Regions from separate parts of the Streptomyces sp. NPDC051913 genome, predicted to be linked through region 1. Evidence: riboswitches for the same ligand, from Rfam matches in the RefSeq annotation. Region 1 holds a riboswitch; the other holds the start of a gene.
What was found. A riboswitch is a leader RNA that binds a small molecule or an ion and turns the genes downstream of it on or off. The one in region 1 is predicted to bind ZMP and ZTP.

Region 1 (8,157 bases):
GTCGACGATGCGCTGGGCGTAGTCCTGGAAGGCGGGCTGCCGTGCCTCCGCGAGGGCCACCGCCTTCGCCGCCATGACGTGCGGCAGCGGGCCGCCGAGGACCATCGGGCAGCCGCGGTCGACCTGGTCCTTGAGGGAGTCGTCGCACAGGACCATGCCGCCACGCGGGCCGCGCAGCGACTTGTGGGTGGTGGTGGTGACGATCTGCGCGTGCGGGACCGGGTCGAAGTCGCCGGTCAGCACCTTGCCCGCGACCAGGCCGGCGAAGTGGGCCATGTCCACCATCAGGGTCGCCCCGACCTCGTCGGCGATCTCGCGCATGATGCGGAAGTTCACCAGGCGCGGGTAGGCGGAGTAACCGGCGACGATGATGAGCGGCTTGAACTCACGGGCGGAGACGCGCAGCGCCTCGTAGTCGATCAGGCCGGTCGCCGGGTCGGTGCCGTAGGAGCGCTGGTCGAACATCTTGCCGGAGATGTTGGGGCGGAAGCCGTGGGTGAGGTGGCCTCCGGCGTCCAGGGACATGCCGAGCATGCGCTGGTTGCCGAAGGCCTGGCGGAGCTCTGCCCAGTCGGCGTCGGTGAGGTCGTTGACCTGGCGGGCGCCGGTCTTCTCCAGGAAGGGGACCTCGACGCGGTCGGCGAGGACGGACCAGAAGGCGACGAGGTTGGCGTCGATGCCGGAGTGCGGCTGGACGTAGGCGTGGCGGGCGCCGAAGAGCTCCTTGGCGTGCTCGGCGGCCAGGGACTCGACGGTGTCCACGTTGCGACAGCCGGCGTAGAAGCGGCGGCCGATGGTGCCCTCGGCGTACTTGTCGCTGAACCAGTTGCCCATGGCGAGCAGCGTGGCCGGGGAGGCGTAGTTCTCGGAGGCGATCAGCTTGAGCATCTCGCGCTGGTCGTGGACCTCCTGGCCGATGGCGTCGGCGACGCGCGGCTCGACGGCACGGATCACGTCGAGGGCGGCGCGAAAGGCGGTGGACTCGCTGGAGAGGGGCTGCTGCTCTGACATTCGTCGGCCTCCGGATGGCGTGGCGGGTTGCGGTCACGATTCACGGTTCGGCCCAGGCGCACGGCACTCGGTCATTCCCAGGCCGCTCCCCGATGGTCCGTCCCATCCCAGCGCGCCAGTCACGGCCTGCCGGTCAGCCTACCGGGCGCGCCGGACGACGGAGGTCCCGCGTCCACCATGCGAGCGACGATAGGAAGGGGGCCACCTCACCCCTGGGAGTGCTCGTGAACGCGACGGAGAGGCTCATCGGCGCGGCCGAGGCCCACAGTGCGCACAACTACCGTCCGCTGCCCGTGGTGGTGGCCACGGCGGACGGGGCGTGGATGACGGACGTGGAAGGGCGGCGGTATCTGGATCTGCTGGCCGGCTATTCGGCGCTCAACTTCGGTCACCGCAACCGGCGTCTCGTGGAGGCGGCGAAGGCTCAGCTGGAGCGGGTGACGCTGACGAGCCGGGCGTTTCATCACGACCGGTTCGCCGCGTTCTGCGCGGAGCTCGCCGAGCTGTGCGGGATGGAGACGGTGCTGCCGATGAACACCGGCGCGGAGGCGGTGGAGACGGCGGTGAAGACCGCGCGGAAGTGGGGGTACCGGGTCAAGGGCGTGCCCGCGGAGATGGCGAAGATCGTGGTGGCGGGCAACAACTTCCACGGCCGTACGACCACGCTGATCAGCTTCTCGACCGACCCTGAGGCGCGGGCGGACTTCGGCCCGTACACACCGGGGTTCGAGATCGTGCCGTACGGGGACGCGACGGCGATGCGTGCGGCGGTCACGGAGAACACGGTGGCCGTGCTGCTGGAGCCGATCCAGGGTGAGGCGGGCGTCCTGGTCCCGCCGGCCGGCTATCTCCCGGCGGTCCGGGAGCTGACGCGCGAGAGGAACGTGCTGTTCATCGCGGACGAGATCCAGTCGGGGCTGGGCCGCACGGGTCGGACGTTCGCCTGTGAGCACGAGAACGTGGTGCCCGACATGTACGTCCTCGGCAAGGCGCTGGGCGGCGGGGTCGTACCGGTGTCGGCGGTGGTGTCGAGCGCGGAGGTCCTCGGCGTCTTCCGGCCCGGTGACCACGGCTCGACGTTCGGCGGAAACCCCCTGGCCTGCGCGGTCGCGCTGGAGGTGATCGCCATGCTGCGCACCGGCGAGTACCAGGCGCGGGCCACGGAGCTGGGCGCCCATCTGCACCGCGAACTGAACACCCTGTCCGGCACCGGCCATGTCACCGCGGTACGCGGCCGCGGCCTCTGGGCTGGCGTCGACATCGCCCCCGCCCATGGCACCGGCCGGGAGGTGTCCGAGAAGCTGATGGACCGCGGCGTGCTGGTGAAGGACACCCACGGCGCGACGATCCGCATCGCTCCACCCCTGGTGATCAGCGAGGAGGACCTGGACTGGGGACTGGACCAGGTGCGGGCGGTGCTGGGGGCTCGCCCCGGCCCGTGAGGAGCGGATCCGGGTGGAGGTTTCGGCCTCGGGTCAGAAGGGCTTGCGACCCCAGGCGATGACCATGAAGTTGGGGATGTAGGTGGTGCCTTGACTCTTTGTCAGGGTGATGACCTCCTCGATGTCCGCGTCGCTGACCTCGCCCGTGGCCAGCAGCCGGGGGCGCAGTGAGCGCAGGGTGAGGGGGAAGAAGGCGGCGGCTCCGCCGGTGAGGACCGGGGCGTGGACCTGTGCGCCGATCTCGGTCAGTCCGGCGTCCGTCAGGGCCTGGGGCAGTCGGCGGCCCGTTCCGGGGTCGACCCCGGCGGCGCCGAAGGCGGCGCGGAGTGCGCGGCCGAGGCGTTCGGCCAACTCCAGGTGCTCGGGCGGGTAGTAGCGGGCAGCGGCCGGGTACATCGGGCCGTCGATGTCGAAGTCCTCGACGACCACCCAGCCGCCGGGGCGGGTCGCCGCGGCCAGGCGGCGCAGTGCCTCGTCGCGGTCGGGCAGGTGCTCCACCACGGCCCGTGCGTGGACGAGGTCGAAGGCGCCGGCGGGGAGTTCGTCCGTGAGGAGGTCGTGGGTGCGGATCTCCAGGTTGGACAGACCGCGGTCGTGGGCGAAGCGGGTGTCCAGGTCGGTGGCGAGCACGCGCCCGGCGGCGCCGACCTGCTTGGCCAGCCAGCGCGCGATGCTGGCGGCGCCGCAGCCCACCTCCAGACAGTGCCAGCCCTCTTCGACTCCCAGCTCGGTCAGGCGGTGGCGGCTCTGGTCGTCGTAGATCTCCTCCAGGGCCAGTAACCGCCCGTGCTCCCGCTCCCAGGACGGGTCGAAGACGTATCCGCTCTCCATCGTGGCCGTGTCGCCCACCGATCGCCCCTCTTCGTTGGTTGTGGGCCGATCATTCTGTCGCGTCAGAGGATCACATGGGGCAGAAAGCGCGCGTATTCGTCGGTCACCAGTCCGGCCGACTCACGGATGCCGAGGCCGGCCGACTCGTCCTCGACGACCCAGGCGCCCAGGACGACGCGATTGCCGTCGAAATCGGGCAGGGGCGCCAACTCCTGGTAGCAGCAGGGTTCTTCGCGCAGGGCAGGGAGGTTACCGGCGCTGTCCGGTGCGTGGACGGTGACGCCCGCGCCCTCGCGGCCGAGCAGTGGTTTGGCGACGTAGCCCGCCGTCGTCGCCAGCTCCCTGGGTCCGTCGAGATAGGCCGGGAGGAGGTTCGGGTGGCCGGGGTAGAGCTCCCAGAGAATGGCCAGAAGTGCCTTGTTGCTGAGGAGCATCTTCCAGGCGGGTTCGATCCACAGGGTGGTGCCGGTGCCGCCGCCGTTGTCGAGGGTGGCGAGGACGTGGTCGGCGAAGCGGTCGGTGGTCAGCCACTCCCACGGGTAGAGCTTGAAGCAGCTGCGGATGAAGCGGAGTCGCTGGTCGACGAAGCGGCCGGAGAGCCAGTCCCAGCCGATCTCCTCCACGGAGATCCAGGCCGTGTCGAGGCCGGCCTGGTCGGCGGTCTCCTGGAGGTAGGCGACGGTCATGAGGTCCTCGCCGAGTTCGTCGGCGGAGGAGTACGCGAAGTAGAGGGGGCTGCCCGGCGGGAGCAGCGCGGCCTGCTTCTTCCAGGCGGCGACGAGGCGTTCGTGGAGGGAGTTCCACTGGTCGGCGCCGGGGAAGCGCTCCTCCATCCAGAACCACTGCGGGGAGGCGGCCTCGACGAGGGAGGTGGGGGTGTCGGCGTTGTACTCCAGCAGCTTGGCCGGGCCGGTGCCGTCGTAGCGAAGGTCGAACCGGCCGTAGAGAGAGGGGAGTTCGGCGCGGCGGCGCCAGGCCTCGGCGACCGCGTCCGCGACGCGCGGGTCGGTGATGCCGAGGTCGGCGAAGCGGTCCGCGGTGACGATGTGGTCCGCCGCCGCCAGACACATGCGGTGGAGTTCCTCGACGACGTCCTCCAGGGCCTCGACCTCCGCGAGGGAGAAGGCGTAGTAGGCGCTCTCGTCCCAGTAGGGGCGCAGGGAGTCGTCGGGGTAGCGGGTGAGCGGGTAGATCAGGCCCTGTTCCTCGACGGTCTGCTGCCAGCCGGGGCGGGGTTCGATGGTGCGGCGTTCCATGGCGTCTCTCCGGGGCGGGGTCCGTGCTCAGCCGCCGCCGCTGCCGCCGGAGCAGCCGAAGCCGCCGCGGTCCACGGCCTCGCTCTTGCTGAAGGTGCCGAAGTCGGCGCGGCCGTTGCTGACATCGGCGTCGTAGTACCAGGCGGCGTCGGCGCTCTTGCCGGTGCCGGTCTTCTTCTTGCCGCCCTTGCCGGAGGAGGACGAGGAGCCGGAGCTGCCGGAGTTGCAGTTCTTGTCAGCGACGACCTTGTAGCCCTCGTAGGTGTAGCTGTCGCGGTCGACGCAGCGGCGGTCGGGGTCCGAGCCGCAGGAGGTGAGTGCCGCCGCGACGACTCCCATGCCGCCGAGCACGACGGTGCTGGAGCGCAGCCGTCGCCGAGTTTCCGCCATGTTCCCCGTCTCCCCGTGGTGCCTCGAAGCTGTTGTCCGGCGGTCAGCCTAGAGATCGGTGAGAGTGCTCGCGCGGGCACCCCGTCCGTCTTCACGCCTCCCCTACAGTCGCTTTGTGCTCTTTGGGATGGTGTGCGCGCTGGGTGCGGCGGTCTGTTTCGGTACGGCGACGGTGTTGCAGGCGGTCGCCGCGCGGGCGGCGGGCACGCCCGACGGTTCCGGCGGGGAGGCGGCGCTGCTGCTGCGGGCGGTACGGCAGTGGCGGTACCTGGCCGGGCTCGGGCTGGACGGGCTGGGGTTCGTGCTGCAGATCGTGGCGTTGCGGTCGATTCCGATCTACGCGGTCGGGGCGGCGTTGGCGTCGAGTCTCGCGGTGACGGCGGTGGTCGCGGCGCGGTTGCTGCGGGTGCGGTTGAGCGGGGCGGAGTGGGGGGCGGTGGGGGTGGTGTGTGCCGGGCTCACCATGTTGGGGGTCGCGTCCGGGACGGAGGGGGATCTGGACGGGCCGCCGGCGCTGAAGTGGGTGATGCTCGGAGTGGCCGTGGGGGTGCTGCTGCTCGGGCTCGCCGGGGGGCGGTTGGCGGGGCGCTCGCGGGCGCTGGTGCTCGGGCTCGGGGCGGGGGTCGGGTTCGGGGTGGTCGAGGTGGCGGTGCGGTTGATCGACTCCCTCGCCCTGTCCTCGTTGCTCACGCATCCGGCGACGTACGCGCTGCTCCTCGGCGGGGGTGCCGCTTTCCTGTGTCTGACCTCGGCACTGCAACGGGGGTCGGTGACGACGGCGACCGCGGCGATGGTGATCGGCGAGACGGTGGGGCCGGCGCTGGTGGGGGTGGTGTGGCTCGGGGACCGTACGCGGGAGGGGCTGGGGTGGCTGGCGGTGCTGGGGTTCGCGGTGGCGGTCGCGGGGGCGCTGGGCCTGGCCCGCTTCGGTGAGGCACCTGCCTCCGGGGGTGGGGCCGGGGAGGGTGCGGACAGCGTGAGGGGTGCGGGGGCCTCTGGGTGACCGCCCCGGGTGCGGCTCCTCCGGCGCCGCTTCCTCGACCCGCGGGCACCCCCTACGGCATCGCCCTGCACAGGGCCTCCAGGGCCCCCGTCCACCCGCTGTCCGGTGGGGTGCCGTAGCCGACGACCAGGGCGTCCAGGCCGTCCGGGGCTGCTTCGGGGTGGCGGAAGTAGGAGAGGCCGTGGAGGGCGACGCCCTGCCAGGACGCGGACTGGACGACGGAGTGTTCGGTGCCGGGCGGGAGGCGCAGGACGGCGTGGAGGCCGGCGGCGATGCCGGTGATGTGGACGTCGGGGGCCTGGGCGGCGAGGGCGGTGAGCAGGGCGTCGCGGCGGCGGCGGTAGCGCAGGCGGGAGGCGCGGACATGGCGGTCGTAGGCGCCGGAGGTGATGAATTCGGCCAGGGTCAGCTGGTCGAGGGCGCTGGAGGTGTCCACCTTGCCCTTGGCCGCCGCCGTCTCCGCCGCCAGGGACGGGGGCAGGACCATCCAGGCGAGGCGAAGGCCGGGGGCGAGGGACTTGCTGGCCGTGCCGAGATAGACGACACGGTCGGGGTCCAGGCCCTGGAGGGCGCCGACGGGCTGGCGGTCGTAGCGGAACTCCCCGTCGTAGTCGTCCTCCAGGATCAGGCCGCCGGTGCGGCGGGCCCACTCGACCACCGCGGTGCGGCGGGCCCGGTGGAGGGGGACGCCCATCGGGAACTGGTGGGCGGGGGTGAGCAGCAGAGCACCCGCGTCGCCGAGGTCGGCCGGGTTCGTGCCGAGGCGGTCGAAGGGGATCGGCGGGGTGCGCAGGCCGGCGCCGACCAGCTGGTTCCAGTGCGCGTCGAGGCCGTACGACTCGACAGCGGCCGTACGGACGCCGCGGGCCCGCAGGACCGTGCCCAGCAGGCGCAGGCCGTGGGCGATGCCCGAGCACACCAGGACGCGGTCGGGGTCGGTGCGGACGCCGCGGGCGCGGGCGAGATAGTCGGCCAGGGCGGTGCGCAGTTCGATGCGGCCTCGCGGGTCGCCGTAGCCGAGGGCGTGGTTCGGGGCCGTGAGGAGGGCGCGGCGGGCCGCCTTGAGCCACTCGGCGCGCGGGAAGGCGGCGAGGTCGGGGGCGCCGGGGCGGAAGTCGTGGGCGGGGCGGTGCGGCGCCCGGGGGCCGGGGCCGCCCGGGGCGGCGGAGGGGGCGGCCACCGTGCGTTCCGCCACCCTCGTGCCCGAGCCCTGCCGGGCGGTGAGCCAGCCCTCGGCGACCAGGTCGGCGTAGGCGTCGGCGACCGTGTTGCGGGCGATGCCGAGGTCGGTGGCGAGGGTGCGGGACGAGGGCAGCCGGGTGCCCGGGGCCAGGCGGCCGGTGCGGACCGCCTCGCGCAGGGCGTCGGTCAGGCCCCGGCGCAGGTGTGGGCCGGCGGGTTCCAGGTGGAGGTCGACGCCCAAAGTGGCCCATGATTTCGCCATGGGAATGGACCATACCGGTGGGCTGCCTCGAATCTAGGGTCGAGGACATGACGACGCACACCGACGACAGGACCCCCACCGATCAAGGAACCGGCACCGTGGGCTACGCCCCCGCGCACACCCCACGGCTGGCCTGGGCCGAGCAGGCTCCCGAGGTCTTCAAGGCGATGGTCCGGCTCGACGCCGCCGCCCGGAAGGGCCTCGACCCGAAGCTGCTGGAGCTGGTGAAGGTCCGCGCCTCGCAGATCAACCACTGCGCGCTCTGCGTCGACATGCACAGCAAGGACGCCCTCGCGGCGGGCGAGAGCGTCGAGCGGATCGTGCAGCTGAGCGCGTGGGAGGAGTCGGAGCACTTCTACACGGAGCGGGAGCTGGCGGCGCTGGCGCTGACGGAGGCGGTGACCGTGCTCACCGACGGGTTCGTGCCGGACGCGGTGTACGAGCGGGCGGCGGCGCACTTCGAGGAGGCCGAGCTGGCGCAGCTGATCGCCGCGATCACGGTGATCAACGCGTGGAACCGGTTCGGAGTGACCTGCCGGCTGGTTCCCGGGCACTACCAGCCGGGGCACAAGTGACGGCGCGTACGCGGCTGTTGGACAAGCAGGTCGCGCAGGCCATGTCCACGCTGAGCGCCGCGGCGAAGAGAGGTCTCGGGGATCCCGCGCTGGCGGAGCTCGTCGTGATCCGGGCCTCGCAGCTCAACCACTGCGCGTTCTGTCTCGACATGCATCTGACGATCGCGCGTCAACACGGGGTGCCGGAGAAGCAGTTGGATCTGCT
Region 2 (8,157 bases), on a different contig from region 1:
TCTGCCGCCGTATCTCACCGCGATCCTCCCGGAGTTGGGCGACCGCCAGGCCCGCTGGGCAGGGGTGCTGTACGTCGTGCCGACGGTGTTCGGAGCGCTGGCGGCCCCACTGTGGGGGTGGCTCGCCGACCGCTACGGCCGCAAACGGCTCCTGCTGCGGGCCCAGTTGGGGCTCACGGTCGCGTTCCTGCTCGCGGGCTGGGCCGACTCGCTGGCGACCTTCACCGTGGCGCTCGTCCTCCAGGGCGTGCTGGGCGGTACGTTCGCCGCCTCCAACGGCTATCTGGGCGCGGCCCTGGAGGGCCCGGCCCTGTCCAAGGCGCTCACCCTGATGCAGGGCAGCGCCCGGGCGGCGCTGGTGGTGGCGCCGATCGTGGTCGGCACGCTGTCCGGCTGGCTGTCCCCGCACCGCCAGTACGCGCTGCTCGCCGTACTGCCGCTGACGGCCGCGCTGCTGCTCGCGGCCCTGCCGGAACCTGGTCCGGTCGAACAGCGGAAGAGCGACACCCTCGCTCCTCCGGCGACGGCGCCCGTGATCTCGCTCCGGGCCCTGTACACACTGGAGTTCGCGTTCGTGTTCTCCACCGTCATCTCCTTCCCCTACCTCATCGCCCTGGTCGACGACCGGCTCCCGGGCACGTCGCCCACCCTGTCCGGGGTGCTCTTCGCCCTTCCCCACCTGTGCTACCTGGTGGCCGCGTTGCCCGTGCACTCGGCCCTGCGGAGCCGCCCCCGGTCCGGGATCGTGCTGGGCTTCGTCCTCATCGCCCTCGGCCTCGCCGGGCACGGCGTGGCCACCGACCTGGCCGCGTTGATCGCCGTACGGCTGGTCCTGGGCGCCGGTCTCACCCTCGGCCTGGTGTGTCTTCAGGTGCTGGCCGCCGCATGCGTCCAAGGGCGGGCGCCCGGCGGCATGTTCGGGGCGCTGGAGTTCTTCTCCAAGGCCGGCGCGGTCGGCGCGGGCCTCGTCGCCGCGGCCGGCAGCGCCCGCTTCGGTCCCGCCGCGCCCGTGCTGACCGGCGCCGCCGCTGCCGCCGTCACCGCCGTGGCGACCCTCCTCCCCTCCATGACCCCTCGCTGGAGCCGCTGATGCCCTCGCTCACCCCCACACCCGCGCGCGCCGTCCTGCCCTCGGCCGACGAGGTGGTGGCCCACACCCTCCTCAACTGTCTACTGCGCGAGGTGTCCGGGCCGGAACGCCAGAGTGTCGTCGCCGACGGCACGCTCCTGCTGCGGCTCCCGCGCCGCGGGGTCCTGTTGCGCGTCGCCCTGCGCCGCACCTCGCTGCTCGGCGCGCACCGCTTCGCCGGGCCGGTGCACGAACAGCGCGACGGCGACTGGGCGGAGGTGGACTGGCAGCGCCTCGCCGCGTACACACAGGACGAACTGTCGCTGCGGACCGGTGTGCGCAACGAGGAGTTCCTGGAGCAGGTCGCCTCCAGCCACGAGTCCGTGACCAGCGCGCTCGCCGCCCCGGGCGCCTCGACGACGGCCGACGCCTACCTCGTCTCCGAACAGTCCCTGCTGTTCGGGCACCGCTTCCACCCCACCCCCAAGGCCCGCACCGGCGACCCGCGGGCCTGGTCCGCGTACGCCCCCGAGGCCGGGGCCGTCTTCCCGCTGCGGCACCTCGCCGTACGCGACGAGCTGATCGCCGAGGAGGCCGCCGAGCCGTCGGCCGTCGCACCGTTGGACCGGCCGCGCGCCGGCCTCCCGGACGGCTACCGGCTGCTGCCCGCCCACCCCTGGCAGTACGAGACCCTCCGCGACCATCCGGCCCTGCGCGCGGCCCTCGCGCGCGGTGACGTCCTCGATCTCGGCCCGGGCGGGCGGCCGTTCGCGGCCACGGCGTCGGTGCGCACGCTGTACGACGGGGAGACCTTTCTCAAGTTCAGCCTGAACGTGCGGATCACCAACTGCCTGCGCAAGAACAGCAGTTACGAGCTCTCCGGGGCCGTGGCGCTGACCCGCGCCCTCGCCCCGGCCCTGGCCGACCTCGCCCACCGCTTCCCGGGCAGTGCGGTGCTCCGCGAACCCGCCTATCGCACCCTCGCCCTGCCCGGCCCCGACGGCACGCCGGACCGGGCACTGTTCGAGGGTTTCGGTGTCATCGTCCGTGAGGGCCTGCCCGCACGGCTCGCGCCGGGCACCACGCCCCTGCTGGCGGCCGCGGTGGCCGACGAGTACCCGACCAGCGACGCGCAGATCTCCCGCCTCCTCGGCACCCCGGACGCCCGAGCGGCCCTCGACTGGTGGGCGGCCTATCTCGACCTGCTGATCCCGCCGGTCCTGGCCGCCTACTTCGACCACGGACTGGTCCTGGAACCCCATCTGCAGAACGTCCTGGTCTGCGTGGACCGCGACGGCATGCCCGCCCAGGTCCTCTTCCGCGACCTGGAGGGCACCAAACTTCTCCCCGAGCACCATGCCACCACCCTGGCCGCGCTGCCGCCCGAGGTGGCGGGCCCGATGACGTACGACGCGCGACGCGGCTGGGACCGGGTCGTCTACTGCCTGCTGGTCAACCATGTCGCCGAACTGCTCGCCGCCCTCGCCGACCTGCACCCGCCGGCGGAGGCCGCGTTGTGGGGCCGGGTGCGGGCGACGCTCCGGCGGTACGCCGACCGCCACGGCTGCCCGCCGCGGCTCGCCGCCCTCCTCGCCGGTGTGCCGTTGCCCGCGAAGGCCAATCTGCTCACCCGCTGGGAACGCAAGGCCGACCGCGAGGCCGGCTATGTCCGCCTGCCCTCCCCGCTCGCCGAGGACATCCTGACCGGGAGCACTCGATGATCAACCCGACCGTCCATGACCACGTCCGATCCCTGCCCGCCGACGAACTACCGGCCTACGTCTATGACTTGGCGTCCCTTCGCGCTCACGCCGCCGTCGTCAGAAGCGCCCTCCCCGAGCGCGTCGAGCTCTACTACGCCGCCAAGGCCAACCCCGAACCGGAGATCCTCGCCGCACTCGGTCCGTACGTCGACGGCTACGAGGTCTCCTCGGGCGGTGAACTCGCCCATGTCGCCCGGGCCGTGCCGGGCCGCCCGCTGGCCTTCGGCGGTCCCGGCAAGACCCCGGACGAGGTGACGGCCGCACTGGAAGGCGGAGTTGAGCGCTTCCACGTCGAGAGCGTGTACGAGCTGCGCATGCTGGGCGAGCTGGCGCGACGGACCGGGCGCCGCGTAGCGGTGCTGCCGCGCGTCAACCTGCCGCTCGACGACGGCTCACTGGCGGGTGGTGCCCTCGCCATGGGCGGCCGGCCGACCCCGTTCGGCATGGACCCGGACCAGGCCACCGAGGTCGTCCGCGCCCTCGCCGACGGCACCTACCCGCATCTCGAACTCCGAGGCGTCCACGCCCACTTGGCGAGCGGCCTGGAGGCACCCGGGCTTCTCGCGGCGGCGGAGGCCGTGGTGCGGTGGGCCGTCGGCCTCGGTGCCCCGCTCGCCGAGGTCAACGTCGGCGGCGGCATGCACGTCGACTACACCGCACCCGAGCGCCGCTTCGACTGGCCCGCCTACGGCAGCGGACTCGCCCGACTCACCGAGCGGCACCCGGACTTGACGCTGCGGATCGAACCGGGGCGGGCGCTGACGGCGTACTGCGGCTGGTACGCCACCGAGGTGCTGGACGTGAAGCGCAGCCACGGCGAGGAGTTCGCGATCGTCCGGGGCGGCACCCACCATCTGCGGACCCCGGCGACGAAGGGACACGACCAGCCCTGCTCGGTCCTCCCCGTCGACGGATGGCCGCACCCCTGGCCGCGGCCCGGCGCCGAGGGGGAACACATCACCCTCGCCGGGCAGTTGTGCACGCCGAAGGACACGCTCGCCCGCCGGGTGCCCGCCGCCGGGCTACGGGCCGGCGACCGGGTGCTGTTCTCGCTGGCGGGAGCCTACGCGTGGAACATCTCCCACCACGACTTCCTGATGCACCCGCGGCCCGGCTTCCACTTCCTGGACGCCGGGCCGGAACACGGCGTCTAGAAGGGGTAGTGCGCCTGCTGGGTGGCGATGGTCACCCAGCGGGTGTTGGAGAAGGCCTCGATGCCCCAGCGGCCACCGAAGCGGCCGTACCCGGAGGACTTGAAGCCTCCGAACGGGGCCTGCGGTTCGTCGGCCACCGACTGGTCGTTGATGTGGACGATGCCAGTGCGTATGCGGCGCGCGACAGCCAGGCCGTGGGTGGCGTTCTCGGTGATGATGCCGCAGGTCAGTCCGTTGTCGGTGTCGTTGGCGACGGCCACGGCGGTGTCGTCGTCGGCGAACGTCTCCACCACGCACACCGGCCCGAACGCCTCCGCGTGATAGATCTCGGCGTCCTTCGGCACCTCGGTGAGCACGGTCGCCGGGTGGACCGCGCCGTCGGGCTGTCCGCCGCCGGTGAGGACCTTCGCGCCCTTGGCGACCGCGTCCTCGACCAGTCGGGCCACGCGCTGCGCGGCGGAGGCGGCGACCAGCGGGCCGACCACGGTGTGCGGGTCGGCGGGGTCGCCGGACGGGAGCGCGGCGGCCTTGGCGGCGAACTTGCGGGTGAACTCCTCGGCGAGGGACTCGTGGACGAGGATGCGATCGCCGGACATGCAGATCTGCCCGGCGTTCATGAACACGCTGAAGGTGACGGCGTCGACGGCGTAGTCCACGTCCGCGTCGGCCAGCACGATCACCGCGTTCTTGCCGCCCAGCTCAAGGACGGCGGGCTTGAGATGGCGTGCCGCGTGCTCGCCGATGATGCGGCCCACAGTGGTGGACCCGGTGAAGTTCACGGCCCGTACCCGCTCGTCGGCTATCAGCACCTCGGCGATCTCGGCGGCGTCCGCCCGGTCGTTGGTGATGACGTTGAGCACACCGTCCGGCAGTCCGGCCTCGCGCAGCACGTCGGCCACGAACAGGCCGCAGGCCAGCGGCGCGTCCTCGCTCGCCTTGACGACGACCGTGTTGCCCGCGGCCAGCGGCGCCGCGACCGCCCGGACGCCGAGGATCACCGGCGCGTTCCAGGGCGCGAACGCGGCGACCACGCCGACGGGTTCGCGCACCGCGAGGCCGAGCGCGCCCTGTTCCTGGGCGGCGAGCACCTCACCGCGCGGGGCGGTCACGGCGGCCGCCGCCTCGCGCAGCATGTTGGAGGCGAGCGCCACGTTGAAGTACGCCCACGGCCGGGTGCCGCCCGCCTCGCCCGCCATCAGCTCGGCGACCTGGTCGCCCCTGCCCTCCAGCAGGTCGGCGGCCTTGAGCAGGATCGCGCGCCGGGCGAAGGGGGCCAGCGCCGCCCACTCCTCGAACGCCGCGTCGGCCGCGTCCACGGCCCGCCGCACGTCCTCGGGGCCCGCCGCAGCGACGGTCGCGTACACCTCCCCGGTGTACGGGTTGAGGTCCTCGGCCGTCCGGCCGGAGGCGGCGGGCACGTCCTTGCCGCCGATGAGGAGTTCGCGGGTGATGGGCATGATGCGGACCTCTTCGTTCGCCACGTGAATGTGTTCGCCGAGTGAAGCTGTTCACCAAGGGAATTTGTTCGCTATGTGAACCAAGATTCACTCACTCAACGCATGCTCCGTGGGGCCGCGGGCAATGTCAAGGGCCGCCCGGTTGCCCGGACGGCCCTTGATGTGTACGTACGCGTACGGGTCCATACGCGGATCGGACGACTACTGGATGGCCGGCAGCAGCCCGGTGACGGGGGCGGCCAGGTCGGTGATCTGAGTGAGCTGGTTGAGGTCGTTGACCCGGTTGAGGCCGGCCAGCTGCTCGGACGGGCGCGGGATCTCGGCCTGGCGCTCCGCGGGGATGTCGCTCAAGGCCAGCGAGTCGAGCATGGCGATCGGGCTCAGCTGGGCTGCGTCGGCGTCCGCGGGGGCCGCGCTTGCCATCGGGGCGGCCAGGCCGGTGACACCGGCGGCGAGGCCGACGACGGCGACGATACGTCGAGTGGAGATCATGTTGTCAGCAACGTCGGCGCACCGGGCGGGGACACGGGTGCGGGGCGGCTCTCACCCGTCAGGCGCAGTACCCCCGTTGCGCTTGCCGAGACCGGCGGGGCGGAGGAGCCTCGAAGGTGAGACCCGGGCGACCCCTCCCCCTCGGGCCGCGGGCCTCACAGGAGGTCATCATGGGTGCTTTCAACACGGAGACCCTGCGTCAGGGCATCGAGGGCGACAAGGCGGCGAACCTTCTGTCGCTCTACGCGGACGACGCGGAGCTGCGCATCGTGGACCGCAACACCCAGCCCAGCAATCCGAGGATCCTGCACGGCCGGGGCGAGATCGGCGAGCTCCTGGAGGACGTCTACAGCCGTGACATCAAGACGCACAAGCTGGAGAAGTGCATCGTCGAGGGCGACCAGGTCGCGTACACCGAGTCCTGCGAGTACTCGGACGGGATGCGGGTCTTCGCCGAGTCCATGATCACGCTGCGTGACGGCAAGATCGCCGAACAGATCATGCTCCAGGCATGGGACGAGTAGGGAGAAGTCTGCCGAAGGTCCAGATCACGTCCCGGTTGACCTGGACCTTCTCGGCGCGTGCGGGCCTCGGTCGGTCGTACCCGGTCCGGTCTCGACCGCTACGACCGGTTTCCGCAGCAGGTCGGCTGGCGTCCGCTGCTCTGCTGCGCTCAGTGCTGCGACGAACGCGACCTCGTCCGCTTCCTCCGGCCCGGCACGCCCTTCGAAGGCGCCGCGCCCGGCCGCGCTGAGCCGGACCGTCACCGGGCGCCGGTCGCCCTTCCCATGGACGAAGATCCCGGCGCGCTCGCGGTGCTTCGCCGCACCGCGCACGCGCTGCACCATGACGTCCCCGACGAGGTGCGCGCCGACTGGGCCGCCCTTTACACCGGCCTGCTCGCCGTGCCGGACCGCGACACCGGCGACGAGGGGAGCGCGGGCCCTGACCACGGACACCACCCGCTGGGCCGAGGCGATCGGCGCAGCCCATCTCCACACCCGGGCGGTCGGCTTCCTCGCCGGGGCCGGCCCCGAAGCCCCGTCGGCGCGGGCGTTAGGCTGGGGGCGGGCCGTGACTGGCGCTGAGGTGGAGCACCACCGGGGAGCGGCCCGTACGACATGAAGCCGTGCGCCTGGGCGAAACCGACTACCAGCCCAGGAGTGGATCATGTCTCAGGCCCGGCTCATGGACGGCACCGCGCTCGCCCGGCGCATCGTCGAGGACACCGCCGCGCGCGCCGCCGATCTCACCGGACGCACCGGCACGACGCCGTGTCTCGCGACCGTACTGGTCGGCGCCGACCCCGCCTCCGTGACGTACGTCCGGATGAAGCAGAACCGCTGCCGCAAGGCCGGGATCGACTCCCGGCACGTGGAGCTGCCCGCGGCGACCACCACCGAGGAGCTGGTGGACACGCTCCGGACGCTCTCCGCCGACCCCGCCGTGCACGGCATCCTGCTCCAGCACCCCATGGGCGCCCACATCGACGAGCGGGCCGCGTTCGAGGCGATCGCGCCCGAGAAGGACGTCGACGGCGTCACGTTCGCCTCCTTCGCGACGATGAGCTTCGCGCTGCCGGGCTTCGTGTCCTGCACCCCCGGCGGGATCATGCGGCTGCTCGACGCGTACGACGTCGACCCCTCCGGCAAGCGGGCGGTGGTCGTCGGCCGCAGCGCGATCCTCGGCAAGCCGGCCGGCATGCTGCTGCTCGCCCGGGACGCGACGGTGACGTACTGCCACTCGCGGACGACGGACCTGTCGGCGGCCGTCCGGGAGGCGGACATCGTGGTCGCCGCCGTGGGCCGGCCGAAGCTCATCAAGGGCCAGGACATCAAGCCCGGCGCGGTCGTGATCGACGCCGGGTACAACGAGGGGAACATCGGCGACGTCGACTTCGACTCGGCCGTGGAGCGCGCCTCCCTGATCACCCCGGTGCCGGGCGGCGTCGGTCCGATGACGATCGCCACGCTGCTGGAGCAGACGGTGGACGCCGCCACCCGGCAGCTCGGGGCGTGAGTCAGCGCGTCCAGGCGCTGTAGTCCATGACGTCCCCGGCCTTCACGCCGTACTCGGGCTCCGCCTCGGTGAAGGTGGTCTCCAGGCCGAGTACGGCACCCGTGGCCGGGTCCATGATCAGCATCTCCCGGGTCCCGGAATGCTCGTACACATACGCCTGCCCCCGCCGCCCCAGCCGGTCCGTCACCTGCCCTACGGGCTTC

Region 2: linked by a shared signal. The riboswitch ahead of ACIHIX_RS31265 (bifunctional 5,10-methylenetetrahydrofolate dehydrogenase/5,10-methenyltetrahydrofolate cyclohydrolase) and the one ahead of ACIHIX_RS03335 (glycine hydroxymethyltransferase) in region 1 are both predicted to bind ZMP and ZTP.

What each region holds. Positions count from the first base shown of each region.
Region 1 is NZ_JBIUCI010000001.1:718,674-726,830, forward strand. It holds gene ACIHIX_RS03335 (glycine hydroxymethyltransferase) at 1-1,011, opposite strand, end outside; ZMP/ZTP riboswitch at 1,055-1,144, opposite strand; gene rocD (ornithine--oxo-acid transaminase) at 1,236-2,453, shown strand; gene ACIHIX_RS03345 (methyltransferase domain-containing protein) at 2,487-3,302, opposite strand; gene ACIHIX_RS03350 (glutathionylspermidine synthase family protein) at 3,347-4,540, opposite strand; gene ACIHIX_RS03355 (hypothetical protein) at 4,568-4,930, opposite strand; gene ACIHIX_RS03360 (hypothetical protein) at 5,058-5,933, shown strand; gene ACIHIX_RS03365 (PLP-dependent aminotransferase family protein) at 5,986-7,377, opposite strand; gene ACIHIX_RS03370 (carboxymuconolactone decarboxylase family protein) at 7,425-7,952, shown strand; gene ACIHIX_RS03375 (carboxymuconolactone decarboxylase family protein) at 7,949-8,157, shown strand, end outside.
Region 2 is NZ_JBIUCI010000012.1:1,825-9,981, reverse strand. It holds gene ACIHIX_RS31300 (MFS transporter) at 1-1,090, shown strand, start outside; gene ACIHIX_RS31295 (IucA/IucC family protein) at 1,090-2,790, shown strand; gene ACIHIX_RS31290 (type III PLP-dependent enzyme) at 2,787-3,986, shown strand; gene ACIHIX_RS31285 (aldehyde dehydrogenase family protein) at 3,983-5,443, opposite strand; gene ACIHIX_RS31280 (hypothetical protein) at 5,645-5,935, opposite strand; gene ACIHIX_RS31275 (nuclear transport factor 2 family protein) at 6,106-6,459, shown strand; gene ACIHIX_RS31270 (hypothetical protein) at 6,484-6,936, opposite strand; ZMP/ZTP riboswitch at 7,000-7,083, shown strand; gene ACIHIX_RS31265 (bifunctional 5,10-methylenetetrahydrofolate dehydrogenase/5,10-methenyltetrahydrofolate cyclohydrolase) at 7,106-7,954, shown strand; gene ACIHIX_RS31260 (CU044_5270 family protein) at 7,956-8,157, opposite strand, start outside.